4 regions of the Mycobacterium heraklionense genome follow, and region 2 is predicted to be linked to each of the others. Evidence: riboswitches for the same ligand, from Rfam matches in the RefSeq annotation. Region 2 holds a riboswitch; each other region holds the start of a gene.

Region 1 (5,593 bases), 2.5 Mb from region 2:
GAGAAGCGGCTCGCGTTGGCGGCGCTGCTCGATCACGTCGCGCCCGGCCGGGCCGCCGACACCCGGCCGCCCAACCGCCGCGAACTGGCGGCGACGGCGGTGCTGGCTCTCGACCTCGTCGAAGTGTCGGCCAAGATACGAGCCGGCGGCCCCGCCGACGACGCCGAGGACCTGGCGCTGCCGCACTGGGCCGGGATGGTTCCGCTGAGCCTGGTGGCCGGGCTTCCGGAGCCGGCCGCCGATCTCGACCCGGCCATCGCGCTGCCGTCCTATCTGGAGTCCTACCGCAGACCGCGCTGACAGCCCCTAGCTCGTCTGCCTGCCGTACTCCGGCATCCAGGTGCCCGGCGTCATCGGGGTGGTGGCGCCGCCGCCGAAAGCGTCCGCGGCAAGGGCGGTGAGTCCGCTCGGCACCACGTCGTCCGCGGCGTCCTCCAGGTCCATGTATTCATAGCCGCGGCCGAGCATGTCCACCTTCGCCTTGCGACGCCGGCGAGCCTTGGCCTTCGCCTCGGCGGCCACCGGCGCCGGCACCTCGCTGGTGTCGGGCTCGGGCGCCTGGCGGCGGCGCCGTGCGCCGGTGCCCGCGGGCCGGCGAGCCTGCTGGCTCACGCCGGCGACCAGATACATCGCGGCCAGACTGTCGCCCGGGGACAGCGGTGGCGCGGGCGGCGGCGGGGGCGCAGGCGGCGCACCGGGCGGCGTCGGCGTCGCCAGCGCGGGGGCCGGAGCGGGAGCGGGGGCCGGCGCGGGAGCCGGCGGCGTGGGAGCCACCGTCAGTCCGGCGAACGGCGGGGGCAGGACCGGGGCCAACGGCACCGGTACGGCCTGCAGCGCAGCCAGACCGGACAGCCCCGCCAGTCCCGCCAACGGTGCCGCGGCCAGTGGCGCCAGCGCCGCGGTCAGCATCGGCAGCACTACCGGAATCAACACCAGAGCCTGCTCCAGCAACGTCTTGAGCAGCGCGATCACGTCGGTGATGATCGTGCCGATCGCCTCCACGGCGGTGAACATCAGCGTGAAGGCAATGGTGCTGGGATTGCCGGATGCGAACGCCGCGGCGATATCGGCGCCGATGAACGCGAACGTCTGCGACAGGTAGGCGGCGAACGAGCCGAAGTCCATCGGGTAGCCGATCGCGAACGCAATGTTGTAGGGACTCAGGAAGCCCAGCGGGTTGCCCAGGATGGGCAGCCAGGGGTCGAACCCGCCGAACATCGACGAGAAGAAGGGGTTGTTCGCCAGCTCGTTGATCATCGGCTGCAGCACGTTGTTGTAGAAGTCGGTATAGCCGCTGTTCTGCAGCCATTCCATGATCTCGTTCTGCCGATCCGGCGGGAGCTGCGGTTGGCTGGCGTCCGCGGACTGCGCTTTGACAATCTGCGGCGCCGCGGACGTCTGCGGGCTCGAAGCCACCGCGGTGCCGGCAACGGCTTGATAGGTGGCCATCACGGTGGCCGCCTGCGACCACATCCGGCCGTAGTCCGCCTCATTGAGCGTGATCGGGATGGTGTTCACGCCGAAGAAGTTGGTGGCCACCAGCACCGCGTGGGTGGCGTGGTTGGCCGCGAGCTCCGCCGGCGTCGGCATCGCTGCCAGCGCGCTGTTGTAGGCGCTGGCGGCGGTCTGCTGCGCGGCGGCGGTGAGGGCACTGGCGATGCGGGCCTGGATCAGCCACGCCAGGTACGGCAGGTTGGCCGCCACATACGCTTCGGCGCTCGGGCCCTGCCAGGCCCCGGCCTGCACTGCTCCCAGCAGCGCCGTCAACTCGTCGGCGACCGCACCGTATTCGGTGCTCAACGAGCTCCATGCCGTCGCCGACGCCAACAGTGGACCGGCCCCAGGTCCGGCCGACAGCAATGTCGAGTGGACTTCGGGCGGAGACGCGATCCAGATCGGCGCGGTCACGTTCGTCAGCTCTCTCGGGTTACCCGCCCCGAATCGGAGGTTGCGACGACGTGAGTGTCTGGCTCTCGGGTGAGTTCACTCCCCCGATAACAGTGGCGGGACCGCTCCGGATTCGCACCGGCTTCCTACATCGTCATCGCCTTACCGGCGAATTGTCGCACGCCCGGCGCCTTGACCACCGCCGACTGTGAAATCCACGGCGAATCTCCCGGCGCTTTCGTCGGTGGACTCACACTCACCGGGCACCAGGTAATCTGCCGACCGTGTCCGATCCGGCGAACACCCCCACGATCTGCCTCAACATGATCGTGCGAGACGAGTCCCACATCATTCGGGAGGTGCTGGACGCCACCGCGCCCTACATCAGTTCGTGGGTGATCGTCGACACCGGCTCGCAGGACGGCACCCAACAGATCATCCGCGACCACATGGCCACCCTGGGCATTCCCGGCGAGCTGTACGAGCGGCCCTGGCACAACTTCGGGCACAACCGCACCGAGGCACTGACCCTGGCCCAGGGCCGCGCCGACTACATCTTGGTGATCGACGCCGACGACACGCTCGTGGGCACACCGGATTTCACCGGCCTGGACGCCGACATCTACGAGTTCCGTATCCGGCAGGAAGCCGTCAGAGGCTGGCGCCCTCAGATGTTCCGCGATGGGCTGCCGGTGCGCTACGTCGGTGTGGTCCACGAGTACGTCGAATGCGATGAAGACCACGTCACTTCCCGCCTCAACGACGACTTCGCCATCGAATCACGGCGCCTGGGCGCCCGTAACCTGGATCCACAGAAGTATGCCCGCGACCGGGATCTCCTACTAGCCGAGGTCGAATGCAATCCCGAGGACGCGAGGTCGGTCTTTTATCTGGCGCAGAGCTGCTTCGATCTCGAGGATTACGCCGCCGCGATCACGTGGTACGAACGGCGGACTCAAATGGGGGGCTACGACGAAGAGGTCTACTTCTCGCTGTACCGCAAAGCCGGCGCCATGGAAGTACTCGGTGAACCGTGGCCGGAGGTGCAGGCCGCTTACCTACGGGCCTGGGAGTTTCGGCCGACCCGTGCCGAACCGCTGTATTGCATCGCGTTCGCCTACCGCTCCGCGGGGCGTTACGAGCTCGGTCACCTCTTCGCCAGACAAGCCGAGGAAATCCCGATGCCCGACGACAACCTCTGGGTCGATGCGGGGGTCTACACCTTCCGCGCGACCGACGAGCGTGCGGTGTGCGCCTCCTGGCTCGGCAACCACGACGAAGCGTTCACGCTGTGCCGAGGCCTGCTGGCCCTCGCCGACGTCCCCGATGACGAACGGCAACGCATCGCTTCCAACCGCGACTTTTCGGTTCCGGCCATGCTCGACGCGGCATCGAGCTACCCGGAAGCCTTGGCGCACAACCTGGTTGCCGGGCCGCCTGACACTGAGGTGACGGTCAGCCTGCGCACCGGGCCCGACCGAGCCAGCACCGAGCAGACCCTGAACTCGCTCCTGCACTGCTGCCTCGACGTGGCGCGCGCCGGACGCTTCCTGGTGATCGACACCGGCCTGTCAGCCGAAGATCGGGGGCTGCTGGCGCAGCGGTATCCGTTTGTGGAGTTCGCCGATCCCGGCACCGAAATCAGCGATGCCGTCGTTGGTCGCTACTGGTTGCGGCTGGACTCGGGCTGGCGGTTCTTTGCCCCGGAGAACCTCATCACCCGGCTGACCGGCGTACTGCAAGCCGAACCGGAGGTGTTCCAGGTGGGCATCAACTTCGCCGACGCGGTGAAGCTGATCGGCACCTGCGCGGCCGAGGACACCGTGCGCCGCGCCCCCGGCACCGGCCGCTACCTGCTGACCGAGACGGCCGCCACCGGCCCGGCGATGTTCGACACCACGCGACTGAATCAGGTCGGCGGCACCGCCACTCTCGACGAAGTACTCGCCATCCTGGAGTGACCCACTCCCAGGTCGGCTGCCGAGTCAGTCCTTGGCGTCGATCGCCGCATTCAGCGCCGGGCTGGGCCGCATCACCGCCGAGGTCAGGTCGTGGTCGGGCGCGTAGTAGCCGCCGATGTCCACCGGCTTGCCCTGGACCTCGGCCAGTTCGCCCAGGATGACGTCCTCGTTCTTGTCCAGTGCGTCCGACAACGCGGCAAAGTGCTTGGCCAGCCCGGCGTCCTCGGTCTGCGCGGCGAGCTCCTCCGCCCAGTACTTGGCGAGGTAGAACTGGCTGCCACGGTTGTCGAGCTCCCCGGTCTTGCGCGACGGGCTCTTGTTGTTGTCCAGCAGCTTGCCGATCGCCGCGTCCAGCGTCTGGCCGAGGATCTTGGCCCGCGGGTTGCCGGTCTTGGCGCCCAGATCGTCGAAGCTGGCGCCGAGCGCCAGGAATTCGCCGAGTGAATCCCAGCGCAGGTGGTTCTCCTCCACCAGCTGCTTGACGTGTTTGGGGGCCGAGCCGCCCGCGCCCGTCTCGTACATGCCGCCCCCGGCCATCAGCGGCACGATCGACAGCATCTTGGCGCTGGTGCCCAGCTCCAGGATCGGGAACAGGTCGGTCAGGTAATCGCGCAGGATGTTGCCGGTGACGGCGATGGTGTCCTGGCCGCGGATCAGCCGCTCGCACGTGTAGCGCATGGCCCACACCTGCGGCATGATCTGGATCTCCAGGCCCTCGGTGTCGTGGTCTTTGAGATAGGTCTTGACCTTCTTGCGCAGTTCGGCCTCGTGCGGACGCTCGGTGTCCAGCCAGAACACCGCCGTCATGCCCGATGCCCGGGCCCGCTGGACGGCCAGCTTCACCCAGTCCCGGATGGCGGCGTCGGTGACGGTGCACAGCCGCCAGATGTCGCCGGTCTCCACGTTCTGGCTCAGCAGCACCTCGCCGGTGGCCAGGTCCACGATCTCGGCGACACCGGCCTCGGGGACCTCGAAGGTCTTGTCGTGGCTGCCGTACTCCTCGGCTTTCTGTGCCATCAGACCGACGTTGGGCACCGTGCCCATAGTGGCCGGGTCGAACTGGCCGTGGGTCTTGCAGAAGTTGATCATCTCCTGGTAGATCCGCGCGAACGTCGACTCGGGGTTGACCGCCTTGGTGTCCTTCTGCCGCCCGTCGGCGCCGTACATCTTGCCGCCGGCCCGGATCATCGCCGGCATGGAGGCGTCCACGATCACGTCCGAGGGCGAATGGAAGTTCGTGATGCCGTTGGCCGAGTCCACCATCGCCAGCTCGGGACGGTGCTCGTGGCAGGCGTGCAGATCCTCGATGATCTCCTCACGCTTGGAGGCCGGCAGCGCCTCGATCTTGCTGTAGAGGTCGACCAGGCCGTTGTTGACGTTGACGCCGAGGTCGTCGAAGAGCGCCTGGTGCTTGGCGAAGGCGTCCTTGTAGAACACCTTGATGGCGTGGCCGAACACGATGGGGTGGCTGACCTTCATCATGGTGGCCTTGACGTGCAGGGAGAACATCACGCCGGTCTTGCGGGCGTCCTCCATCTGCTCCTCGTAGAACTCACGCAGCGCCTTGACACTCATGAACATCGAGTCGATGACGGTGCCGTCGAGCAGCGACACCTTCTCCTTGAGCACAATGGTCTTGCCGCTCTTGGCTTTCAGCTGCATCTTGACGTCGCAGTCGTGGTCCAGCGTCATCGACTTCTCACCGTGGTAGAAGTCGCCGTGCTTCATGGTCGCCACGTGAGTGC
Region 2 (9,366 bases):
GCTGCCCTGGGCGACGATCCCGATGCCGACCGTGGCGGCCCGGATTGCGGAGGCGTCGTTGGCGCCGTCCCCGACCATCGCCGACACCTTGCCGCTGCGTTCCAGCGCCTGCACCACCTGCACCTTGTTCGCCGGCGACATGCGGGCGAACACCACCCGCTCGGCCACCGCACGTTCCTGCTCCTTGCCCGAGAGGGTTTCCCATTCCGAGCCGGTGATGACCTGATCGGGAGACAGCTGAACGCCCATCTTGCGGGCGATGGCTCGGCCGGTGGTCGGGTGATCGCCGGTGACCATCCGAATGGGCACCTGGCGGCGGTGCAGCTCGGCGAGCAGGCCGGCAGACCCGGCGCGGGGGGTGTCGGCGATGCCGACGAAGCCGACCAGGGTCAAGCCCTCGGCGCACTGCTGGGCCATGGCCGCGAGCTGGGCTTCGGGGTCGTCGGGATCGGCCGAAAGCGACTGCACCTGAGCGGGACTGAGCTCACGCCGTGCTACCGCGAGCACCCGCAGTCCTTCGTCGGCCAGTTGCTCCACCACATCGTGGATGTCGGCCGCGACATCGTCGCAGGCAGCCAGTATCACCTCGGGTGCCCCCTTGATGGTCAATTCGGTGCCGAACACCGATGCCGCGAAGGGCCGCCCGGAACGGAACGGCAGATGGGCGTCGGCGGCCCCCGGCGCGACGGCGCCGGGCACGGATTCGGCCGCCGCCACGATCGCGGCGTCGGTGGCGTCGACGTGGCTCGGTCCCTTGGCCGACGGTGTCGCACGTACCGCGCAACGCAGCACCTCGTCATGGGAATGACCGGCTGCCGTCCGCACCTCGGTGACCCGCAACCGGTTCTCGCTCAACGTACCGGTCTTGTCGAAGCACACCACGTCGACGCGGCCCAGGGCCTCAACGGAGCGGGGGACCCGTACCAGCACACCGGATTTGGTGAGGCGCTGCGCTGAGGCGTGCTGAGCCAGCGTCGCCACCACCGGCAGGCCCTCGGGGACAGCGGCGACGGCCACCGACACTCCGTTGGCCACCGCCTGCTGCAGCCGGGTGGCCCGCAACACCCCGAGCACGCTGACCAGACCGCCGGCCATCAGACTCAGCGGCCAGGTCCGGCTGGTGATCTGTCCGAGCTGATGGGTCAGGCCGATATCCCCGTGCCGGCTGGTGACAAGGTCGGCGGCGCGCCGCACCTCGGTGTCGGGGCCCACCGCGGTCACCAACGCCAGACCGGTCCCGGAGGCCACGGTGGTGCCCGCGAACAGCATGCAGCGCCGCTCGGCCAGCTCGGCGCCCGGGGTGGCGTCGATCTGCTTGGTCACCGGCAACGACTCACCGGTCAGTGAGGCCTCGTCGACCTCCAACTTCTCCTGTTCGATCACACGGGCGTCCGCGGGCACCACATCGTCGGGACCCACCTCGATCAGATCCCCACGCTGCAGCTGCTCGGGGAGCACTTGAACACGGTCGCGTGCGCCATCGGGCCGGATCGTCACCTTCCAGGCGGGCGGGATCTGCTCGGCCAGTAGCCGATCCAGCCGCAGCTCGGCACTCAACCGTTGGCCGGCCGCCAGGACGGCGTTGCTGACCAGGACAGAGCCGACCATGAGCGCGTCGATTGGCGCGCCCAGCAGCGCGGTGGCAGCGGCACCCAGTCCGAGGACGGGCGTCAGCGGGTCGGACAGTTCGTCACGCACCGCATCGAGGAACTGCCAGACCACGTGCCGCTTGGCGGTGCCGGCGTCCGGCGCGAAGTCGGGCTGCGACGGCGAGGACAAGGCGGCACGCACCTGTTCGACCGACATCGCATGCCATTCGTCGACGGGGACCGGCCGGGGCAGCGGCGCCGTGATCACCTGGCGGGCCGACCAGTAGCCGGACACCAGACCCACGGCCGCGCCCAGCGCGACCGGTTCGGGACCGCGTCCTCGCACCGTGGGAATGAGCAGCATCGAACCCAATGCCGAAGCGCCGGTGGATAAGGCGATACCAAGGCGGGTGGCCGCCTGGGCTGCGGGCAGGGCATGCAGTACCCGCCATACCCCGGACAAGTCATCGACGATCAGGTCCGCCACCGGCTCGCTGGCGTCGGGCAGGATGCCGACGCCGAGGTCGGCCGCCGACAGCGCCTGGGTAGCCGTCGAGGAGATCACCGCGACGGTGTGGCCTTCCTGTTGGTAGGCCCGCACCGCGTCGAGCAGCGCTTCGTCGATCGAATCGCCTGTCATTGGAGCGATTTCGTCGAACGCGGGCCGAAGTACACCCAGGCCGATGGCGTCGTCCGCGGTCACTGTCTGCACCTGGGCGCGCTGTGTCTCAGCGAGTGTCGCTGCCGCCAGCGGATGCGGGGCCGGAGCAAACAGTGCCTCGGTGCCGGGGCGGCCGGTGACGGGATGCCAACCTGGCCGCAGGTCACCTTCCTCGAGCATCGCCCGGGCGCTCTCCCAGGCGGTCAGATCCTTCTCGTCGGCGCCGCGAAGTCGCGCCAAGCGCAACGACTCGGTCCGCAGCACCCGCGGATCGAAGATCACCACGTCGACGCGGTCCAGCCGGCGCAGGCTGTCAGGGTCGATCTGCAGTGCCTCGTCCCGGTTCGCCAGCCCGCGGCCCAACGTGGCTGCGAACGATTCGTGAGTGGCTCGGGTCGCTTTGGGCACCGCGACCAGTGCGGCATTGCCGGCCAGTTCGGGGTCGCGACTGGTCGCGGCGACGACGGCTGCGCCGATCGCCTGAATCCAGGTCCCGCGTTGCAGGTTTTGGTCGACCGGGCTCTCCGGGGATTCCGCCGTGCGCTGGGCCGACCCGGCAACCGGACGGGCCAGCTCCGGCTCGCGCCGCGCCCAGGCCCGGGCGTCGGCGCGCGCTTCGGCGGCCCTGATGGTGTTGATCGCCAGGTCCACGGCCAACATCGACGGCGCCGCCCCGAGTGCGTTGACGGCGGTGGTCGCCATCCCCAACGCAGTGGCGGTGGCGCGCTTGCCGATTCGTTCCTCCAGCAGACGGCGCAGTTGTGGCTGGTGGTCCAGGGTGATGACAGCGCCCTGGAGACTGGAGGGCAACCGGCGAAACCGCAGAACGCGACTGGCAACTGCGAGACCCAGGCCGACGGCGTTGATGCCGGCCATCGCGGCGCTGCTGACCGCTATCAGACCATCGCCGGGTTCGGGGGCCGGGCGAAGGTGTCGCCGTGGGTGCTCGACCTCCGCCGGCGGGTCGGCAACCACGTCATAGCCCGGTTCGGCATCGTCGATCAGAGCGGCTATCGAGGGGGGCATCGGTCTCCTTCGCTCGGCGACCGAATCCTTGGAGATAGCCCGCGGGACCTTCGGTCGACATGGTGAATCGTCCGAAGGTCTCGCTCGCGAAAGTCCTGGGTCCGCTGAATGACCGGGCGGGTCGAACCGCCGTATTGACGACCATTCACATCCGCCACCGGTGTGGCGGGTAGGAACTACTCCCCTTCCCGATCGAACCTAGGGCCGGCAGGCAGCGGACAGCTGAACGCCGGCGAGACCCGACTTGAAATGCCGGTGAATGCTCTGCGTCGCAGACGGTTCCAGGTTCAGGCGCCCGGCGACCAATAGGCGAGCATCTCGGCGAAGGTGTCGAATGCCGGTTTCGAAATGCCGTAGGGAGCCTCGAAGTGCAGGCTCAACGGGAAGCCCAATTCGGCCACCCCGTCGATCACCCGCTTATACAGATCGAGCAACAGGCGGCGTTTGACGTCGGGTTCGCCTGCGGCCAGAGTCCGCACGAAGGCCTGCTCGGCGGCGACGGCTTCGTTGCCCGGGTCCTGGATCAGCCAATCGATCAGCCCGACTTTGGACTCCATCTTCGGCACGAAGCCGAACGACAACAGGACCTCCGGCCGGTGGTCACTGGCGTGCTTGAAGTCGCGGAGGAATCCCACAATCGCATCGGAGTAGAGCAGCTGTGTCATCCCGAAGGTGGCGCCCCGGTCGCATTTGAAGGCGAAGCGTTCCTGCTCTGAGTCTCGTGTCGGGATGAGGATGACACCCCGGTTGTCGACCAGATCGTCGAATTTCGACAGGGCATCGGTGGGTGCGACGCCGCTGCCCTCACCGTCGTTCAGCGTGCGCGGGACGCCGACGAAGATGATTCCGTCGAACCCGGCCTGGCGCAGACCCGACAGTCGCGTCCGCAGTGCCGTCTCGTCGAGGAAGGCGGTGACCTGCGTGCACAGCCCGTGTACGCCGGGCAGTTCGGGGTGAATGACCGACCAGAAGTCGGAGACATCGAGTTTGGGTTGGATCTCGACCGGCCGGTCGTCATCCTCGGGGATCAACCCGGGGATCATGACATGACCGATCCGGCCCGCGATACCCGCTTGCTCGGATAACTGCAGGACCTTGTGGGCCTCTTCGCGGGCGTGCTCGACTCCGCGATCGGTGTTGGGCGGCACCAATTCCAGTGCGATGGTGTTCAACGGCACCAGGGGACTCCGTATCTCATTAGAACGGACATGTTGCGCCCCAGAGACAGCTCTGGGGCGCAACATGTCAGACGGTCACAGGCTGGCGCGAGCTTCCTTCGCAGCGGCGACCAGGTTGGCCAACGACGCGTTCACCTCGTCGGTCTTGCGGGTCTTCAGGCCGCAGTCCGGGTTGACCCAGAGCCGTTGTGCCGGAACAGCATCCAGCGCCTCGCGCAACGACGTAGCCATCTCGTCGGTGCTCGGCACCCGCGGCGAGTGGATGTCGTAGACACCCGGGCCCACCCCGTTGGAGAAACCGATCGCGTTGAGGTCGTCGAGCACCTCCATGTGCGAGCGTGCCGCCTCGATCGAGGTGACGTCGGCGTCCAGGTCTGCGATCGCACCGATCACCTCACCGAACTCCGAGTAGCACAGGTGGGTGTGGATCTGCGTCGCATCGGAGACCCCCGAGGTGGACATCCGGAACGAGCCGACCGCCCAGTCCAGGTAGGCCGCCTTGTCGGCGTCGCGCACCGGCAGCAGCTCGCGCAGCGCGGGCTCGTCGACCTGGATCACCGCGATGCCGGCCTTCTCCAGGTCCACCGTCTCTTCGCGGATGGCCAGCGCCACCTGGTAGGCGGTGTCGGCCAGCGGCTGGTCGTCACGGACGAACGACCAGGCCAGGATGGTGACCGGACCGGTGAGCATGCCCTTGACCGGCTTGTCGGTCAGCGACTGGGCGTAGGTGGCCCAGTCGACCGTCATCGGGTGCGGCCGCGTGACGTCGCCGAACAGCACCGGCGGGCGCACGCAGCGGCTGCCGTAGGACTGCACCCAGCCGTTGCTGGTGGCGAAGAAGCCGTCCAGCTGCTCGGCGAAGTACTGCACCATGTCGTTGCGCTCCGGCTCGCCGTGCACCAGCACGTCCAGGCCCAGCTCCTCCTGCAGCTTGATGACGGCCGCGATCTCGGCCTTCATCCGGTTGGTGTACTCCGCGTCGTCGATCTCTCCGGCCACCAGCGCGGCACGGGCCTTGCGGATCTCCACGGTCTGCGGAAACGAGCCGATCGTGGTGGTCGGCAACGGCGGCAGGTGCAGCCGCTCGTCCTGCGCGGCGCGGCGCGCCTCGGCCGAACCGCGCTGGATCCCGGCCTCCTTGATCTTGGCGATCTGGGAGCGCAGCGCCGCGTTGTTCAGCCGCGGGTCGGACTTGCGGGAGGCGACCGCGGCGTTGGACGCGGCGATCTCGTCGACCACCGCTTCGCGGCCCTCACGCAGCGCGCGGGCCAAGGTGGCCACCTCCGTCACCTTCTCGGCGCCGAACGCCAGCCAGCTGCGCAGCGCGTCGTCCAGACCGGTCTCGGGCTCCAGCGAGTAGGGCACGTGCAACGTCGAGCACGACGTAGACACAGCTACGGCACCGGCTGGACCCAGCAGCGCCGCCAGCTTGGCCAGCGCGGCCTGCAGGTCGGTGCGCCAGATGTTGCGGCCGTCGACGACACCGGCGACCAGCGTCTTGGAGGCCAACTCCGGCACTGCGGCGATGGCGGTGTTGGGGCCGTAGACCAGGTCGACGCCGATCGCCTCGACCGGGGTGCGGGCCAGGGCCGGCAGCCCGGCGCCGGGGTCGCCGAAGTAGGTGGCCACGAAGATCGACGGCCGCTTGCTCAGCCCGCCGAGGCGGTTGTACACCTGCTCGGACAGCGCGGGGGCGTCGGCAGAGATGTCGGTCACCAGCACCGGCTCGTCGATCTGTACCCACTCGGCGCCGGCGTCGGCCAGCTTGCCCAGCAGCTCGGCGTAGACATCGGTCAGCTCGTCGAGGCGGGAGATCGGCGCAGGCGCACCGTCGACGGCCTTGCTGAGCAGCAGGAACGTGACCGGTCCGATGATCACCGGACGGGCCACGTTTCCGCCGAAGCCCTGTCCCTGGGCCTCGGAGAGCTCGGAGAGCACCTTGGCGGGGTTCAGCGTGAACGTCGTGTCCGGGGCGATCTCGGGAACGATGTAGTGGTAGTTGGTGTCGAACCACTTCGTCATCTCCAGCGGGGCGATCTCCTTGTTGCCCCGGGCCGCGGCGAAGTAACGGTCCAGCTCGTCGGCGACGCCGGCCACCCGGGCCGGGAGAGCACCCAGCAGCACCGCGGTGTCGAGCATCTGGTCGTAGTAGGAGAACGTGTTCACCGGCACCGAGTCCAGCCCGGCGGCGGTCAGCTGAGCCCAGGTGTCGCGGCGCAGGCCGGCGGCCACCTTCTTCAGTTCGTCCTGGCCGATCCGGCCGGCCCAGTAGCTTTCGGTGGCGCGCTTGAGTTCACGTCGAGGCCCGATTCGCGGCGAGCCGAGAACGGTTGCGGTAAAAGGTTGAACGGTCACGATGTGGTCCTTCAATTGACGAGGGTGGGTCAACGCCAGCAGCCGCCCAGCTGATCCGGTCCCGTGCCTATATAAAGCACTATAACCCTCAAAACCAGACGCCCATTCCGCGAGGCGTTGATCCGCCGGGCGCGGCGCGCCCGGCACAACGGGCAGGTATTCGGACTCGCAGGCGCGCACCGAGGTGCTCCTAGTGGCCGTCGCTTCCCAGCCGGTGGGCGAACCCGTGACCAGTGCTTTGTGACGGCGGTCGTTCCTGCATACCGCTGCGGGACAGTCCCGGATTCTCACCGGGTTCCCTCTCGCGCTCCGCGGAAAACCGCGTTGCGCTCGATGCCGAAACCGCCTTGCGGCGACGACGGCAAACCAGTTGCGTGATCGAGATTACCCTGGCCGACCGGCCGCAAGTGCCTCCGGGATGGGCGTCCGGCCGTCGTTGAACTCGATGGTGCGCCCGACCGTCGAGTCGTTGGACAGGCAGGCCGCGATCGCTAACGCGACGTTGCCGCGTGACACCTGTCCTTTGTTGGCGTCCGGGCCGACGGCGATCCGGCCGGTCGCAGGATCGTCGGTGAGTCGGCTCGGCCCCAGCACCGTCCAGTCCAGATCCGTGGCCCGCAGGTGGGCGTCGGCGGCGGCCTTGGCCTGCGCGTACGGGAAGAACGGATCCTCTTCGGGAACACCATGGTCGGGGCCGGCGCCGAAATAGGACACCATCACGAACCGCCGGACACCGGCTTTCGCGGCGGCGTCGATGCTGCGGATCGCCGCGTCGCGGTCCACGGCGTAGGTGCGTGCCGGGTTGCCACCGCCGGCGCCGGCGGAGAACACCACCGCGTCATGGTCGGCCACGAGCCGGGCCAGGCCGTCGGTGTCGAGCTGCTCGATGTCGGCCACCACCGGGACCGCGCCGGTGATCGCGACCTCTTCGGCGTGGTCGGGGTTGCGGAACACCGAAGTGACCTGGTCGCCGCTCCCGGCGAGGAGGCGGGCGAGCAGCAGGGCGACCTTGCCGTGGCCGCCGATGATCACGGTGCGTGCCATGGAATCGACGGTACGCGGAAGCCCGGAGTGACCCCCGCTGACGCCGGCCGAGCGCGCCGGTCGACAATCGAGGCAACAAGACCCCAAACGAACTTAAGGAGCACCCATGGCTGAAGCCGTCATCGTCGAAGCGGTGCGCGCGCCTGTCGGCAAGCGCAACGGCGGACTGTCCGGGGTACACCCGGCCGAGCTGTCCGCCCAGGTGCTCAACGGGCTGGTCAACCGGGCCGGCGTGGACCCGGCGCTGGTCGACGACGTGATCTGGGGTTGCGTCATGCAGGCCGGGGAGCAGGCCCTCGACATCGGTCGTACCGCCGTGCTGAGCGCGGGCTGGCCGGAGACGGTGCCCGCGGTGACCGTGGACCGCCAGTGCGGGTCCAGCCAGCAGTCGGTGCACTTCGCCGCCGCCGGCGTGATCGCCGGACACTACGACGTCGTGGTCGCCGGCGGCGTCGAGTCGATGTCGCGTACCCCGATGGGCTCCTCGCTGGCCAACGGCGGGCGCCCGTACGGGGAGTCCTTCAAGGCGCGCTACAGCCAGACCCCCAACCAGGGCATCGGCGCGGAGATGATGGCCACCAAGTGGGGCCTGAGCCGCACCGCGCTCGACGAGTTCGCGCTCGCCTCGCACGAAAAGGCCGGTGCCGCACAGGACTCCGGTGCCTTCAAGGACGAGATCGTCTCGATCACCGACTCCGAGGGCAATGTCGTCAGCGAGGACGAGGGCATCCGCCGCGGCACCACGCTGGAGAAGATGGCACAGCTCAAGCCCGCCTTCAAAGAGGACGGCGTGATCCACGCGGGTAACTCCAGCCAGATCTCCGACGGCTCGGCGGCGCTGCTGTTCATGTCGGCGGCCAAGGCACGCGAACTGGGTCTGACCCCGCTGGCGCGGGTGCACACCGCGACGCTGGCCGGTGCTGACCCGGTGATGATGCTGAGCGCGCCGATCCCGGCAACCCAGAAGGCGCTGCAGCGCTCCGGTCTGAGTGTCGACGACATCGGGGTGTTCGAGGTCAACGAGGCGTTCGCCCCGGTGCCCATGGCCTGGCTGGCCGACATCGGTGCCGACCCGAAGAAGCTCAACCCCAACGGCGGTGCGATCGCGCTGGGCCACCCGCTCGGCGGCTCCGGCGCCCGGATCATGACCACCATGCTCTACCACATGCGCGCCAACGGGATTCGCTACGGACTGCAGACCATGTGTGAAGGCGGCGGCCAGGCCAACGCGACCATCCTGGAGCTGCTGTGAGTGCTGGAGCTGCTGTGAGTGACGCGGCCGTTCTGGTAGAACGGCGCGGAAACGTCCTGCTGATCACGATCAACCGGCCCGAAGCCCGCAATGCGATCAACGGCGCCGTCAGCGCCGGCATCGGCGACGCCTTGGCGGCGGCTCAAGACGACGACGAGGTGCGCGCGGTCGTTCTCACCGGAGCCGGCGACAAATCGTTCAGTGCCGGAGCCGACCTCAAGGCGATCGCCAACCGGGAGAACATCTACCACCCCGAACACC
Region 3 (4,820 bases), 2.5 Mb from region 2:
GCACCCGGGTGCGCGACCGCCCGGCGACCACGCCGCGTTCACTGCGCGGGCTGGCCGTACCCCCGAACGTGCGGGACCTGTCCACCGGAAACCCCAACCCGGCACTGCTGCCCGTTATCGCCGCCGTGCCGGGACCCGTTGTGCTTTACGGGGATCCCCCGATCGCACCGGCACTGGCCGAGCATGCCGCGAGCGAGCTGGCCGCCGACGGCGTGCCGGCCGACCACCTGGCGGTCACCTCGGGAGCCCTGGACGGAATCGAGCGGGTGCTCAGTGCGCAGCTGCGCCCCGGTGACCGGGTGGCGGTCGAAGATCCGGGGTGGCCCAACCTGCTCGACCTGCTCGGCGCATTGGGGCTCACCCCGGAGCCGGTCGGGGTCGACGACGACGGTCCGCTGCCGGCCGACCTGGCCCGCGCGCTGCGGCGCGGGGTGCGTGCGGTGGTGGTGACCAGCCGCGCTCAAAACCCCACCGGTGCAGCGGTTTCCGCGGAGCGTGCCAACGTTCTGCGGGGGCTGCTGGACGAATCGGAGGTGCTGCTGATCGAAGACGACCACGGTGCGGCGATCGCCGGGGTGCCGCTGCACCCGCTGGCGGGCGTGACCCGGCGCTGGGCGTTCGTGCGATCGGCGGCCAAGGCGTATGGCCCGGACCTGCGGTTGGCGGTGCTGGCTGGGGATCAGCGCACCGTCGAGCGTGTGCAGGGTCGGCAGCGGCTGGGGCCGGGCTGGGTCAGTCACCTGCTGCAGAACGTGGCGGTCGAACTGTGGGACGATGCCGCGGCGGCGCGGCGGGTGGCCGACGCCGAAGCCGCCTACCGCGCGGCCCGCGTCGGGCTGTGCACGGCGCTGGCCGACCGGGGCGTGGTCGCGCACGGCCGTTCCGGGCTCAACGTGTGGATCCCGGTATCCGACGAGGCGGTGGCGATGACGGCGTTGTTCGCCGCGGGCTGGGCCGCGGCCCCGGGGGCGAGGTTCCGGATCCGCGGCACCCCGGGCCTGCGGGTCACCATCGCCGAGCTGGCCCCCGCCGACGTCGGCCCGCTGGCAGATGCGATCGCGGCAGCGGTGCGTGGCCCCGGCCGGGGCAGCGTGTAGCCGCGCTTTGCCGCCAGAGAGATGCGGTGGCGTGCGATAATGCACCGGTACGGCAACGATGGTGCAGGAAGCCGGTGTGAATCCGGCACGGTCCCGCCACTGTGATCGGGGAGCGACCCTCAACAGCCACGGCTCTTAGCGGAGTTGGAAGGCGAGGCGAGCGTTGATCCGAGAGTCAGGACACTCACATCGTCGCATCCTGCGACCCGGGGCGGTGTACCCCGAGAGAGCTGACGAACCCCTATGTTTCGCCCTTTTCGGGTGGCATCCGGCGGTCCGCGATGACGGCGCCGATCTGGATGGCCTCTCCGCCAGAAGTACATTCGATGTCACTGTCGGCCGGGCCTGGTGCCGGCCCCTTATTGTCGTCGGCCGCTGCGTGGAGCGCGCTGAGCACTGAATACGCCGAGATCGCCGACGAGCTGACGGCGGTGCTGGGCGCGGTCCAGGCCGGAGCGTGGCAGGGCCCGTCAGCCGACGCGTTCATGGCGGCCAACGTGCCCTACCTGGCGTGGTTGGTGCGTGCCGGTGGCGATGCGACGGTGACGGCCGCACAGCAGCAGACCGCGGCGGTGGCCTACACCAGCGCGTTGGCGGCGATGCCGACCATGGCCGAGCTGGTCGCCAACCATGTCACGCACGCGGTGCTGGTGGGCACAAACTTCTTCGGTGTCAACACGATTCCGATCGCGCTGAACGAGGCCGACTACGCGCGGATGTGGGCGCAGGCCGCCGCCGTGATGACCGCTTATCAGGCGGTGGCCGGCGCCGCGGTGGCGACCGCCGCGGCAGCTCAGACCGAACCGGCGCCCACGGTGCTCAAGACGCCCGGCAGTGCGGCGGATACCGCGCCGGAGCCACCGCAGTGGTTCCTCGACTTCGCCAAATGGCTGGAAAGTCTGGTGCCCAGTCCGCCCTATCCCGACAGCAGTCAGTACCCGCTGTATGCCGAGTTGCAGGAGTTCTTCAACAAGATCGGTTTCACCGGGTTCGCAGACCCGCTCGCCGATTTCTTCGCCAGCCTGCAGAACGGATCGTCGTTGCTGCCGCCGTGGGGTGTCCCGGGGTCGTGGCTGGCGTGGACCGGCAACCCGCTGGGCTACCTCAACCCCGCAAACCTGGCCTACATCTTCTCGGTGCCGCTGGACCCGGGCTCCTATTTCGCGTTCACCAGCATCGTGATCGTCGACGACCTGATCGCGATCATGTACACCGCGCTGTTCAACCCGCAGGGCCTGGGCCTGGTCATCCCGATGGCGATGGTCGAGATCGTCGGGTCCACGATCGGCAACACCATCCAGGCGCTCAACTACCTGATCACCCAGACGGCACTGCTGCCGGCGCTGTTGCCGGCGCTGGCCGCCACGACCGTGCTCACTCCGGCCGGAGTGATCGGGGGTCTGGGTATCGGGGCGCTGGCGCATCATGCGGCAGTCGCCGCGGTGCCGCCCCCGCCCGCCCCGCCGCCACCCGGGCTGGCGATGGCGCAGCCGCCGGCACCGGCTCCCGCGCCGGCTCCTGCTCCGGCGCCGCCACCCGCACCGGCGCCCGCCCCGGCCGCGGCCGCCGCACCGCCCCCCGGCGCGCCGCCGCCGACTCCCGCCGGGCCACCGTCGGTCACCATGCCGGCCTACATGTACATGGTGGGCGGTCTGGACATGGGCGCTCGACGGGGCTCGGGCACCAGCACTCGCAAGAAGGCGGCACCGAAACCGGACAGTGCGGAGGTTCCCGAGGCCGCCGCGGCGGAGCAGGTCGCGACGCAGCGGCGCCGGCGTAAGGCGAAGGCCGGCATGCTCGGGCGCGGCTACGAGTACATGGATCTGGAGCCCGGCCCGGTGCCGGAGGTGCCGGAACTCGCCGGGGCGGTCGCCTCGAGTCGAGGCGCCGCGGCGCAGGGCTTCGCCGGTGGCACCCACCGGGTTGCCCGCGCACAGCCGAGCGGGCTGACCGCGCTGGCCGACGATGGTTTCGGGGGCGGCGCGGTCAGCCCGATGATGCCGAATACCTGGCAGGGCTCCGAGGAATAGCGGGGGACCAGCCCCAATACCGTTCAGTCAAGACTGGACGGTATCGGGGTAGGCCGTGTTCACGGCGGGCCTCGTAGGGATAGTTGCCCGCCTCTGCGCGACAAACCGCCGCGGGCGCATCCACACCCGCAGTTTGTCGCGCAGAGGTGGGCAACTCTGCTATTCCCCGGTGCCGCTACGCCAGGGACTGCCCGGGGCTAGCCGCCGGGTCTGTTGGGGCGGTCCAGCTTCGGCTCTCCTTCGTCGAGTCTCGCTAACCGCCGCAGCGGATCTGACTCCCGCCGCGGTCCAGCGGGTCCGGCCCCAGGCCGAGGTACTTGTCGCGCAGCTTGTCCCACAACTCCAGCTGGCCCCACTCGGGCTCATCGCGCATCTGCTGGTCGTTGGTGAGGAACGGGTTCGGCAGCATCACCGTCATCATCTGCTCGTCGCGGCCGTTGAACAGGCGCACTCCCCACGACTGCGGGTTGCCGTCCTTGCCGATCCGGCGGTACAGCTCGGCCCGGGTGCAGCGGCGAATCCGGCCCAGCTCGTTTCCGCTGGCTCGGTGCTTGCCGATGCAGAGGTGAAAGTGCCAGCGGCCGAAATCGATAGTGGCGTAACCGTCGAGCATGGCGATCTTGCGCGGCGCGTTGGGCGCGGCCACCTCCCAGGCCGCGCCCTGCATGATGATGCCGAACCAGATCTCGTCCCAGTACTCGTCGAAGCACAGGTGCAGCAGATCCAGCAGGCTCTGCTGGTCGGTGGGCAACGGCCAGAGTTGTTCGCGGCCGCGGTCTTCGGTGTCGACGATCGGGGGATCGGCAACGACGGTGCCGGTGTTCTCGGTCATGGGAATCCCTTCCTCTATCGGTCCAAGCGAACCGGGGGTTTGTGGGTCAGTGCGCAGTCGCCGCACAGGCCGCCGCCGGGCGTGCGATAGAAAAGGCAGCAGCTGGTACGCCGGTAGTCCGTATCGGAACCGTTGAAACATATTGTGCCGGTGAGGCGTTCGTCGTCGCATAGCTTGCGGGCGAGAGCCCATCCCGGTTCGTCGGCAAGATCGCCACCGCTATGCCAGCGCAAGGCGCGGGCGGCACCCAGTACCGCGGAGGCGGCATTGCCGAGCAGCAGCCGTTCCGAGATCGGACCGAGCCGCTGCGCCGCGGCGGCTAACGGCTCCAAATGTCCGGTCAGGATCATGTCGGCCAGCGCCGGCTCCAGACTCTCGTTCGCCGACGATCCCTGCCAGGCCACCGGGTTCGGCAGGTGCAGGCGGACCGCCCCTTCCGAATCGGTGTACCAGAGCTGATCGGGGTCCAGGTCGATCAGCAGCGCGTGCTCAGCGACCCCGCCCAGCCCGATCGACCACAGTCGCGCCGCGAATCCGAGGAAGAAAGTGGACACCGCCACGCGGAGATCCGGCGCCCCGATGCGCTCCCGGACGTGGGCGACCGCGCCGGCGAGCAGCTTCTCATCGGTGTAGAGCTGCGTCACCGGACGCCAGTCGGCGCCGTCTGCGATCCCGGTGGAGACCGCGAAATAGGAGCTGACAGCGGATAACTCGGTGAGCGCCGCGATCGTCTCATCCCGGGAGGCGCAACGGTGTGGGATCGTCGGCAGCGCCCGCAGCCGCTGCGGCAGGTCACGCAGCGCGGTGAGCTGGTTGCCGCTCGCGGTGCGCACGGCGATGGCGTCGGGATCGGTTGCTGTG
Region 4 (9,366 bases), 2.5 Mb from region 2:
CCACACCCGGTCGGCCACCCGCAGCGCCAATTCCAAGTCGTGAGTGCTCAGCACCACCGCCAACTGCTGGTCGCGGGCGAGCTCGCGCAGCAGCCCGAACAGTGCGGCCCGCGACGACACATCCAGAAACGCGGTCGGCTCGTCGAGGATCAGCAGACCTGGTTGCTGGGCCAGCGCCCGCGCGGTCAGGACCCGCTGGCATTCGCCGTCGGACAGTTCGGCAGCCGGCCGCGACGCCAGATGCTGCGCGCCGGTCGCTGCCAGCGCCCAGTCGATGATCTCCTCGTCGGCCGGACGCAGCCGGCCACCCAAACCCAGGTGCGGGATGCGGCCCAGCCCGACCAGCTCCCGCGCCGACAGCAGGCCCGGGTCGACTCGTTCGGTCAGCACCACCGCGACCCGGCGGGCCAGCTCGTCGCGGGGCAGTGCGGTCAGGTCGGCGCCGTCGAGCAGAACCCGCCCGCCGAGCGCGGGCTGCAGTCCGGCCAGCGTGCGGATCAGGGTGGACTTGCCGGCGCCGTTGGGCCCGATCAGCACGGTCAGCTCGCCGCGGCGGGCCTGGGCGGCCAGCCCGGCCGCCACCGTCACCGACCGGCGCCGGCCGCGGTAGCCGATCACCAGGTCGGCAAGCTCGACCGCCGGTGCGGCCGCGGTGGGCGTCATGACGGCAACCCCGATCCACGACGGGCCCGCAGCAGCACGGTGATCACCACCGGCGCCCCGACCAGCGCGGTGACCGCGTTGATCGGGATGACCAGGTCGCTGCCGGGCACCTGGCTGACGAGGCCGCAGCCCAGCGCGGCGACCGCGCCCAGCAGGATCACCGCCGGGACCACCACCCGGTGGTCGGAGGTACCGACCACGATGCGGGCCACGTGCGGCACCACCAGCCCGAGGAACGCGATCGGTCCGCAGAACGCGGTCGTCACACCCGCCAGCAGGGACGCCGAGATGACCGTGACCACCCGCGCCCGATGCACGTTGATGCCCATCGTCGCCGCGTAACTCTCGCCGAGCAGCAGGGCGTTGAGCGGCCGGATCGTCAGCGCCGCGGTCACCAGCCCGAGCGCCACCAGCGGCAGCAGCAGCTCCAAATCGGCCCAGCCGGTCCCGGCGAAACTGCCCAGGCCCCACAGCAGGTACTGCTGCACCCGCTGCGGATCGGAGTACACCATCGCCAGACTCACCAGCGCGGTGCTGGCCGCCCCGAGCATCACCCCGATCAGCAGCAGCGTCGCCGCCGAGCGGGTCCAGCGCGACAGCACCAGCACCAGCGTGAGCATCGCCGCGGCGCCCAGGGCCGCCGCGATGACCTCCCCGGCGCGGCCCGCGCCGGCCATACCGGTGGAGAAACCGGCGCCGGCCGCACCGCCGAACAAAACCACCACCGCGACGCCGAGGCTGGCCCCGGAGCTCACGCCCAGAATGTAGGGATCGGCAAGCGTGTTGCGGAACAGGGTTTGCAGCTGCAGGCCGGCGACGCCGAGCGCGGACCCGGCGGCCAGCGCGGTCAGCACCCGAGGTAACCGCATGTTCCACACGATCACCTGCCAGCGCGGGTCGGAGGGTTCGGCGCCGAACAGCACCTGCACGGTGTCGAGCACCGGAACCCGCACCGGCCCGAGCACCAAACCCAGCAGGGCCAACAGGACCACGGCAGCGCCGAGCGCGGCCAGCACCAGGGCGAGACGCGGCTTCACCGCGGCACCCGCCGGTAGAACTCGAACGCGTGGTTGGCGACGAGCTCGGGATGCAGGATCGCGACGAGGTCGCCGAGCAGCAGATCAGGTCGCGCCGTGCCGCGTTCCCAGTAGAGATTGCCGCCTCCGGGTGTGATCGCCTTGGTGGCCGACCACACGTGACCGGTCCGCAGCGAGGTCAGCTCGCCGTAGCGGCTGTCGCGGGCCACCGCGTCGCCCAGGGTGTGCCAGTCGTCGGTGACCAGCCACACCGGCGCCGTGCCGGCACGGGCGTACACCGACTCGAAGTTCAGTTGCCGGTTCTCGGCGCCGGTGTCCGACAGCCAGGGGTAGGTGCCGCCGGCGTCGGCGACCAGACGTCCCGAGTAGCTGTCACCGGTGGGCATCGACCAGCTGCCGGAATACATGGTGCCGGCCAAGACCTCGACGGGCTTCGCTGCGGTGGCTTGGGCGGCCAGCGCGCGGTAGCGGTCGCGAATGGACTCATACGCCCGCCCGGCCTCACGCTCGGTTCCGGTCAGCGCGGCGAACACCTTGACCCACTCGGCCCGGCCCAGCGGAGTGGATTCCAGCCATTCGGCGTCGGCCAGCACGGGAATACCGGCTTCGCGCAGCTTGGCATAGCCGGGGTCATCGATCCCCTCGGTGACCAGCAGGTCGGGGCCCGCGCCGATCACGCGCTCGACATTGATCTGCCCGCCGGGTGCGTAGCCGACGATCTCACCGCTCTCGATGCGCGCGCGGATCTGCGGGTCGGCGACGGCGGCCGGGCTCGCGACCCCGGTGACCACGCCGGCTTGGCCGAGTTCGGTGATCATCGCCAGGTGCGTCGTCGAGCCCGAGTAGAGGCTGTGTACCGGGACGGTGATCCGCTGGGAGTGGGCAAGCTCGCCGGTCAGTGCCGGCGCGGGCGCGCCGCAGCGCACCAGCACATAGGACACCGGCTTACCGCCCAGGTAGGGCCGATTGACGGTCAGGATCTGGTAGCTGCCGCGGTAGGTGATGGAGAAGTTGGTGGCCTCGGTCAGCGTCGACTTGTCCGGAAAGTAGTCGGCGGCCGGATCGAAGTCGGTGATGCAGCCGGCACGTGCCTCCGGTGTGCGAGAGGCGGGTTCGCCGGAGCATCCGGCCAACGGGGTGGCCAGCGTGATCAGCAGCGCAAGGACTACCCGCAGCGCACGACACATGGGCGTGAGTCAGCTTCCTCGGGGTACACCGCCCCGGTACGCAGGACGCGATGACGTGAGTCTCCTGGCTCTCGGATCACTGCTCGCCTCGCCTTCCAACCCCACAAGTGGCGGGCCGTGGCTGATGAGGGTCGCTCCCCGATGACAGTGGCGGGACCGCGCCGGATTCGCACCGGCTTCCTCAATCGTCATCGCCTTACCGGCGACATTCTTGCATGCCGTGCTGGGCTAGGCTGGCCGCCGTCTCGTGGCATCAGGAACCCGGTGTGAATCCGGGGCGGTTCCGCCACTGTGTTAGCCAGATACTGGCCGCGGGACATCCGACTATGCGGGGCGCGAACCCCCAGGAGGAACCGGCTATGCGGCGCATCGCGCTCCTATCCACATCCGACACCGACCTGCTGTCCGCGCGGGCCAGCGGCGCGGCGTACCGGCTCGGTAACCCCGCACGCCACGACATCCAACCGCTGCTCGACGGGGTCGATGTGGTGGTGCTGCGAATCTTGGGCTCGTCGGCCGAGATCGCCGATGAGCTGAAGCTGCTGCGCGCGACCGGCTTGCCGCTGGTGGTGCTGGGCGGGGAGCGCTCACCCAACGCCGAGCTGATGGAGTGCTCCACGGTCCCGATCGGGCTGGCCGCGCAGGCGCATGCCTATCTCGCCGAGGGCGGGCCGGCCAACCTCGCGCAGCTGCACGCGTTCCTGTGCGACACGGTGCTGCTCACCGGGGAAGGCTTCGACGAGCCGGCGGTGATCCCGGAGTGGGGCTACGGGAAGCGGAGCGAGCCGCCCGCGGCTCCCGACGCGGTGCGGATCGGGGTGCTCTACTACCGGGCGCATGAGGTCAGCGGCAACGCCGGGTTCGCGCACGCCCTGGCCGACGCCATCGATGCCTGCGGCCGGGCAGTGGGGGTGCCGATCTTCGCCGCGTCGCTGCGCAACGCCCCCGACGAGCTCTTCGCCGCGTTGGGGCAGCTCGACGCGGTGGTGGTCTGCATGCTGGCGGCCGGTGGGGCGATGAACGCCACCGCCGGTGTCAGTGCCGGCGACGACGACGGCGCCTGGGACATCGAACGGATCGCGGCGCTGGACATCCCGGTGTTCCAGGGACTGTGCCTGGCGTCCTCGCGCGCGGACTGGGCGGCCAACGACGACGGCGTGACCCCGCTGGACTCGGCCACCCAGATCGCCATCCCGGAGTTCGACGGCCGGATCATCACGGTGCCGTTCTCCTTCAAGGAGATCGACGACGACGGGCTGCCGCACTATGCCGCCGACGCCGAACGCTGCGCCCGGGTCGCGGGTGTGGTGGTGAATCACGCTGTGCTGCGCCGCATTCCGAATGCGCAGAAGAAGCTGGCGCTGGTGCTGTCGGCCTACCCCACCAAGCACTCCCGGGTCGGCAACGCCGTCGGGCTGGACACCCCGGTGTCGGCGGTGCGGCTGCTGCGCCGGCTGGCCGACGAGGGCTACGACGTCGGGGACGGCTTCGGGGTGCTGGACATCGATGACGAGACGGCTGCCGGGGATCGGCTGATCCACACCCTGATCGAGGCCGGCGGGCAGGACGAGGACTGGCTGTCCGCTGCGCAACTGTCCGACGCGCAGGTCCGGGTCACCGCGCAGCAGTACGCGCAGTGGACCGCCGAGTTGCCCGACGAGCTGCGCGACGCGATGGCGACGGCGTGGGGCCCGGCGCCGGGCAAGCTGTTCGTCAACGATTCCGGCGAGATCGTGCTGGCCGCACTGCAATCCGGCAACATCGTGCTGATGATCCAGCCGCCCCGCGGGTTCGGGGAGAACCCGGTGGCGATCTACCACGATCCCGAGTTGCCGCCCAGTCACCACTATCTGGCCGCATACCGTTGGCTGGCACATGGTTTCGGTGCGCACGCGGTGATCCACCTGGGCAAGCACGGATCGATGGAATGGCTGCCCGGTAAGACCGCGGCGTTGTCTTCGGCGTGCGCCACCGACGCGATGATCGCCGACCTGCCACTGGTCTACCCTTTCCTGGTCAACGACCCCGGCGAGGGCGCCCAGGCCAAGCGACGGGCGCACGCCACCATCGTCGACCACCTGATCCCGCCGATGGCGCGTGCGGAGTCCTACGGCGACATCGCTCGGTTGGAGCAGCTGCTCGACGAGTACGGCAACATCGCCACGATGGACCCGGCCAAGCTGCCGGCGATCCGCGGCGAGATCTGGAACCTGATGCGGGCCGCGGAGATGCACCGTGATCTGGGCCTCGACGAGCGGCCCGAGGATGAGGAGTTCGACGACTTCCTGCTGCATGTCGACGGCTGGCTCTGTGAGATCAAGGACGCCCAGATCCGCGACGGTCTGCACGTGCTCGGCGGTGCACCGACCGGCCCGGAGCGGGTGAATCTGGTGCTGGCGATCCTGCGCGCCCCGCAGGTGTGGGGCGGGGTGGACCACGCCGTGCCCGGACTGCGGGCCGCGCTGGGCCTCAAGGAAGGCGCTGCCGCCGCCGCAGTCGACGAGATCGAGGACCGCGCGCGCGAACTGGTCGAAGCCATGGAGGCGGCCGGCTGGGAGACCGGTGTCGCCGACACGCTGCATCCCGACCCCGAGGTGTGTCGGGTGCTGAGATTCGCGGCCACCGAAGTGGTTCCGCGGCTGGCCGGCACGGCGGCCGAGCTGGACTCGGTGCTGCACGCGCTGGCCGGCGGGTTCGTACGGCCGGGACCTTCCGGGTCCCCGTTGCGCGGCCTGGTCAACGTGCTGCCCACCGGGCGCAACTTCTACACCGTCGACCCCCGCGCGGTGCCGTCTCGGCTGGCGTGGCAGACCGGTCAGGCGATGGCCGACTCGCTGGTGCGGCGCTACCTCGACGAGACCGGCGGCTACCCGGAGTCGGTCGGGCTGTCGGTGTGGGGAACCTCGGCGATGCGCACCTCGGGGGACGACGTCGCCGAGGTGCTGGCCCTGCTCGGCGTGCGGCCGGAGTGGGATGAGGCGTCCCGGCGGGTCTCTGGGCTCGAAGTGGTTTCGCTGGCCGAGCTCGGTCGGCCCAGAATCGATGTGACGGTGCGGATCTCGGGGTTCTTCCGGGATGCCTTCCCGCACGTGGTGACGATGCTCGACGACGCGGTGCGGCTGGTGGCGGCGCTCGACGAACCCGACGAGGCGAACTTCGTGGCGGCGCACGCCCGCGCCGACCTCGCCGAGCACGGCGACCTGCGTCGGGCCACCACCCGGGTCTTCGGTTCCGCACCCGGTTCGTACGGGGCCGGGATCCTGCAGGTGATCGAATCCGGAACCTGGCGTGACGACAAGGACCTGGCCGAGGTGTACACCACCTGGGGCGGGTTCGCCTACGGCCGCGGACTGGACGGCTGCGCCGCATCCGAGGACATGCGCACCAACTACCGCCGGATCAAGGTGGCGGCCAAGAACATCGACACCCGCGAGCACGACATCGCCGACTCCGATGACTACTTCGTCTATCACGGCGGCATGATCGCGACCGTGCGGGCGCTCACCGGCGCCGACCCGAAAGCCTACGTGGGGGACTCGACGTCGCCGGACGCCGTCCGCACCCGCACGCTGGCCGAAGAGACCGCGCGGGTGTTTCGGGCCCGGGTGGTCAACCCGCGCTGGATCTCCGCGATGCGCCGACACGGCTACAAGGGTGCGTTCGAACTGGCCGCCACCGTCGACTATCTGTTCGGGTTCGACGCCACCGCGGGAGTGGTGCACGACTGGATGTACGAGAAGCTCGCGGCCGAGTACGTCCTGGACCCGCAGACTCGGGAATTCCTCGACAAGTCCAACCCGTGGGCGCTGCACGGCATTGTGGAGCGACTGCAGGAGGCTGCCGACCGGGGCCTGTGGGAGCAACCCGACCCGGAGACCCTGGCGGCATTGCGGCAGGCTTACCTGGACGTCGAGGGGGACCTGGAGGACCGGTGAAGGTTTGGATTCTCGGTGTCGGCATGGGGCCTGCGCACGTCACCGCCGAGGTCGCCGACGCGCTGCGATCGGCCGACTACGTGGTGGCCCCCGAGAAGTCCTCCGACGACGCCCTCTTGGCACTTCGGCGGGCAGTCGTGGACGCGTACGCCGGCACGGTTCCGATCGTCACCGTCTCCGACCCGCGCCGGGACCGTTCCCCGGGGCTGACGACGGCCGGGTATGAGAACGCCGTCGCCGACTGGCATGCGGAGCGCGCGGCGCGCTACGCCGAGGTGCTGCGTGAGCGGGGAGGAACCGCAGCATTTCTGGTGTGGGGTGACCCGGCGCTGTACGACTCGACGATCCGCATTGTCGAGCAGGTGAAAGCCCTTGGGCTTGAACTGGATTACGATGTGCTGCCCGGGATCAGCGCCCCGCAGCTGCTGGCGGCCCGGCACCGGATCGTGCTGCACGAAGTGGGTCGGCCGGTGCACATCACCACCGGCCGGCGACTGCTCGAGGCGGTCGATGAAGGCCAGGACAACATCGTCGCGATGCTCAACAGCGAGCTCGATCTTTCCGCGGTGGCCGACTGGACGATCTGGTGGGGCGCCAACCTCGGCGCGACGGGGGAGCGACTGATCAGTGGCCGAGTCGCGGACGTCGCCGACGAGATCGCGGCCGCCCGTGGCGCGGCCAGGGCCGAGGCGGGTTGGGTGATGGACGTGTTCCTGGTGCGGCGAACCTGATGGCGGGCATCCTGATCGCCGGAACCACCAGCGACGCCGGAAAGACCGTGGTGGCCACCGGTGTGTGCCGGGCGCTGGCCCGCCGCGGTGTGCGGGTGGCGCCGTACAAGGCGCAGAACATGTCGAACAACTCCATGGTGTGTGTCGATGCCGACGGCGTGGCGACCGAAATCGGCCGGGCGCAATGGATTCAGGCCTGCGCTGCCCGAGTCGAGCCGGAGCCCGCCATGAATCCGGTTCTGCTCAAGCCCGGCAGCGACCAGCAGAGTCATGTGGTGTTGATGGGCCGGCCGTGGGGAACCCTGTCGTCGTCGAACTGGATGCACGGCCGAGCGGAGTTGGCCGCGGCGGCGCACAGCGCCTACGACGATCTCGCCGGACGCTATGACGTTATCGTCGCAGAGGGGGCAGGTAGTCCGACCGAGATCAATTTGCGGGCAGGCGATTACGTGAACATGGGCCTGGCTCGGCACGCCGGCCTGCCGGTGGTGGTCGTCGGCGACGTGGACCGCGGCGGGGTGTTCGCGGCGTTCTTCGGCACCGTCGCCCTGCTGTCGAGCGAGGACCAGGCGCTGGTGGCCGGGTTCATCGTGAACAAGTTCCGTGGCCAGCAGCGGCTGTTGGAGCCCGGCCTGGCCGATCTGGAGCGCCTCACCGGCCGACGAGTGTTCGGCACGCTGCCGTGGCACCCGGAGCTGTGGCTGGACTCCGAGGACGCGCTCGACCTGGACGGCCGGCGCTCGGCGCGCACCGCGGCGCGACGGGTTGCGGTGATCCGGCTGCCACGGATCAGCAATTTCACCGACCTGGACGCACTCGGGCTGGAACCCGAGCTGGACGTGGTGTTCGCTGCCGACCCGCGCGGGGTGTCCGACGCCGATCTGGTGGTGCTGCCCGGAACCCGGGCAACGATCAGCGATCTGGCCTGGTTGCGGTCGCGCGGAATCGACTCCGCGATCGCCGCGCACGCCGCCGCGGGCAAGCCGGTACTGGGGATCTGCGGGGGCTTCCAGATGCTGGGCCGGATGATCCGCGATCCCCAGGGAATCGAAGGAGCGCCCGAGGTGGCCGGGCTGGGTCTGTTGGACGTCGAAACAAGCTTTGCCGCAGACAAGGTGCTGCGCCTGTCCGACGGCGGCTACGAGATCCACCACGGCCGCATCACCCGCGGTGACGGTGCCGGTGAGTTTCCCGGCGGCGCCCGGGCTGCTCAGGTGTTCGGCACCATGCGGCACGGTGCCCTGGAGTCCGACGCGCTGCGCGCGGCATTCCTGCGTGACACCCTGGGCCTGGAGCCGTCGGGTGTGTCCTTTCCCGCCGCCCGGGAGCGTCGCCTCGACCTGCTCGGGGATCTGATCGAAGAACACCTGGACGTCGACGCCGTGCTGGAGCTGGCGGGCGGCGGGCCGCCGGCGGGACTGCCGTTCCTACCGCCGGGGGCACCGTGACGCGCCTGTTGCTGCTCGGCGGCACCGCCGAAGCCCGAGCACTCGCCGATCGGCTGGTCGCCGCGGGTGTCGACGTCACGACCTCGCTCGCCGGCCGGGTCGCCGACCCACGGCTGCCGACCGGGGCGGTGCGGATCGGCGGATTCGGCGGAATCGACGGTCTGCGAGCGGCATTGGCCGCCTACGACCTCGTCGTGGACGCCACCCACCCGTTCGCGACGACGATGTCGGCCAACGCGGCCGCGGCATGCGCGGCGGCCGGGCGGCCGCTGCTGCGGCTCGAGCGGCCCGGCTGGTCGCAGCGCGCCGGACAGTCGTGGCAGTGGGCCGACTCGCACGCCCACGCCGCGCAGATCACCGCCCGG

What was found. Region 2 has a riboswitch for cobalamin ahead of metE (5-methyltetrahydropteroyltriglutamate--homocysteine S-methyltransferase). Riboswitches for the same ligand answer to the same signal wherever they lie in the genome.
Region 1: another riboswitch for cobalamin. It lies ahead of K3U94_RS17930 (PPE family protein); the one in region 2 lies ahead of metE (5-methyltetrahydropteroyltriglutamate--homocysteine S-methyltransferase).
Region 3: another riboswitch for cobalamin. It lies ahead of K3U94_RS17915 (PPE domain-containing protein); the one in region 2 lies ahead of metE (5-methyltetrahydropteroyltriglutamate--homocysteine S-methyltransferase).
Region 4: another riboswitch for cobalamin. It lies ahead of K3U94_RS17895 (ABC transporter substrate-binding protein); the one in region 2 lies ahead of metE (5-methyltetrahydropteroyltriglutamate--homocysteine S-methyltransferase).

The regions. Positions count from the first base shown of each region.
Region 1 covers NZ_CP080997.1:3,775,716-3,781,308, forward strand. The annotation lists gene K3U94_RS17925 (pyridoxamine 5'-phosphate oxidase family protein) at 1-300, shown strand, start outside; gene K3U94_RS17930 (PPE family protein) at 307-1,908, opposite strand; cobalamin riboswitch at 1,939-2,080, opposite strand; gene K3U94_RS17935 (glycosyltransferase) at 2,172-3,848, shown strand; gene K3U94_RS17940 (NADP-dependent isocitrate dehydrogenase) at 3,873-5,593, opposite strand, start outside.
Region 2 covers NZ_CP080997.1:1,288,734-1,298,099, forward strand. The annotation lists gene K3U94_RS06180 (cation-translocating P-type ATPase) at 1-3,276, opposite strand, end outside; gene K3U94_RS06185 (mycobacterial-type methylenetetrahydrofolate reductase) at 3,564-4,454, opposite strand; gene metE (5-methyltetrahydropteroyltriglutamate--homocysteine S-methyltransferase) at 4,530-6,809, opposite strand; cobalamin riboswitch at 6,944-7,149, opposite strand; gene K3U94_RS06195 (SDR family oxidoreductase) at 7,194-7,853, opposite strand; gene K3U94_RS06200 (thiolase family protein) at 7,960-9,105, shown strand; gene K3U94_RS06205 (crotonase/enoyl-CoA hydratase family protein) at 9,120-9,366, shown strand, end outside.
Region 3 covers NZ_CP080997.1:3,770,288-3,775,107, reverse strand. The annotation lists gene K3U94_RS17920 (aminotransferase class I/II-fold pyridoxal phosphate-dependent enzyme) at 1-1,097, shown strand, start outside; cobalamin riboswitch at 1,120-1,303, shown strand; gene K3U94_RS17915 (PPE domain-containing protein) at 1,424-3,127, shown strand; gene K3U94_RS17910 (DUF7676 family protein) at 3,381-3,959, opposite strand; gene K3U94_RS17905 (ATP-binding cassette domain-containing protein) at 3,974-4,820, opposite strand, start outside.
Region 4 covers NZ_CP080997.1:3,760,677-3,770,042, reverse strand. The annotation lists gene K3U94_RS17905 (ATP-binding cassette domain-containing protein) at 1-663, opposite strand, end outside; gene K3U94_RS17900 (FecCD family ABC transporter permease) at 660-1,700, opposite strand; gene K3U94_RS17895 (ABC transporter substrate-binding protein) at 1,697-2,887, opposite strand; cobalamin riboswitch at 2,925-3,113, opposite strand; cobalamin riboswitch at 3,102-3,215, shown strand; gene cobN (cobaltochelatase subunit CobN) at 3,247-6,822, shown strand; gene cobF (precorrin-6A synthase (deacetylating)) at 6,819-7,553, shown strand; gene K3U94_RS17880 (cobyric acid synthase) at 7,553-9,001, shown strand; gene K3U94_RS17875 (cobalt-precorrin-6A reductase) at 8,998-9,366, shown strand, end outside.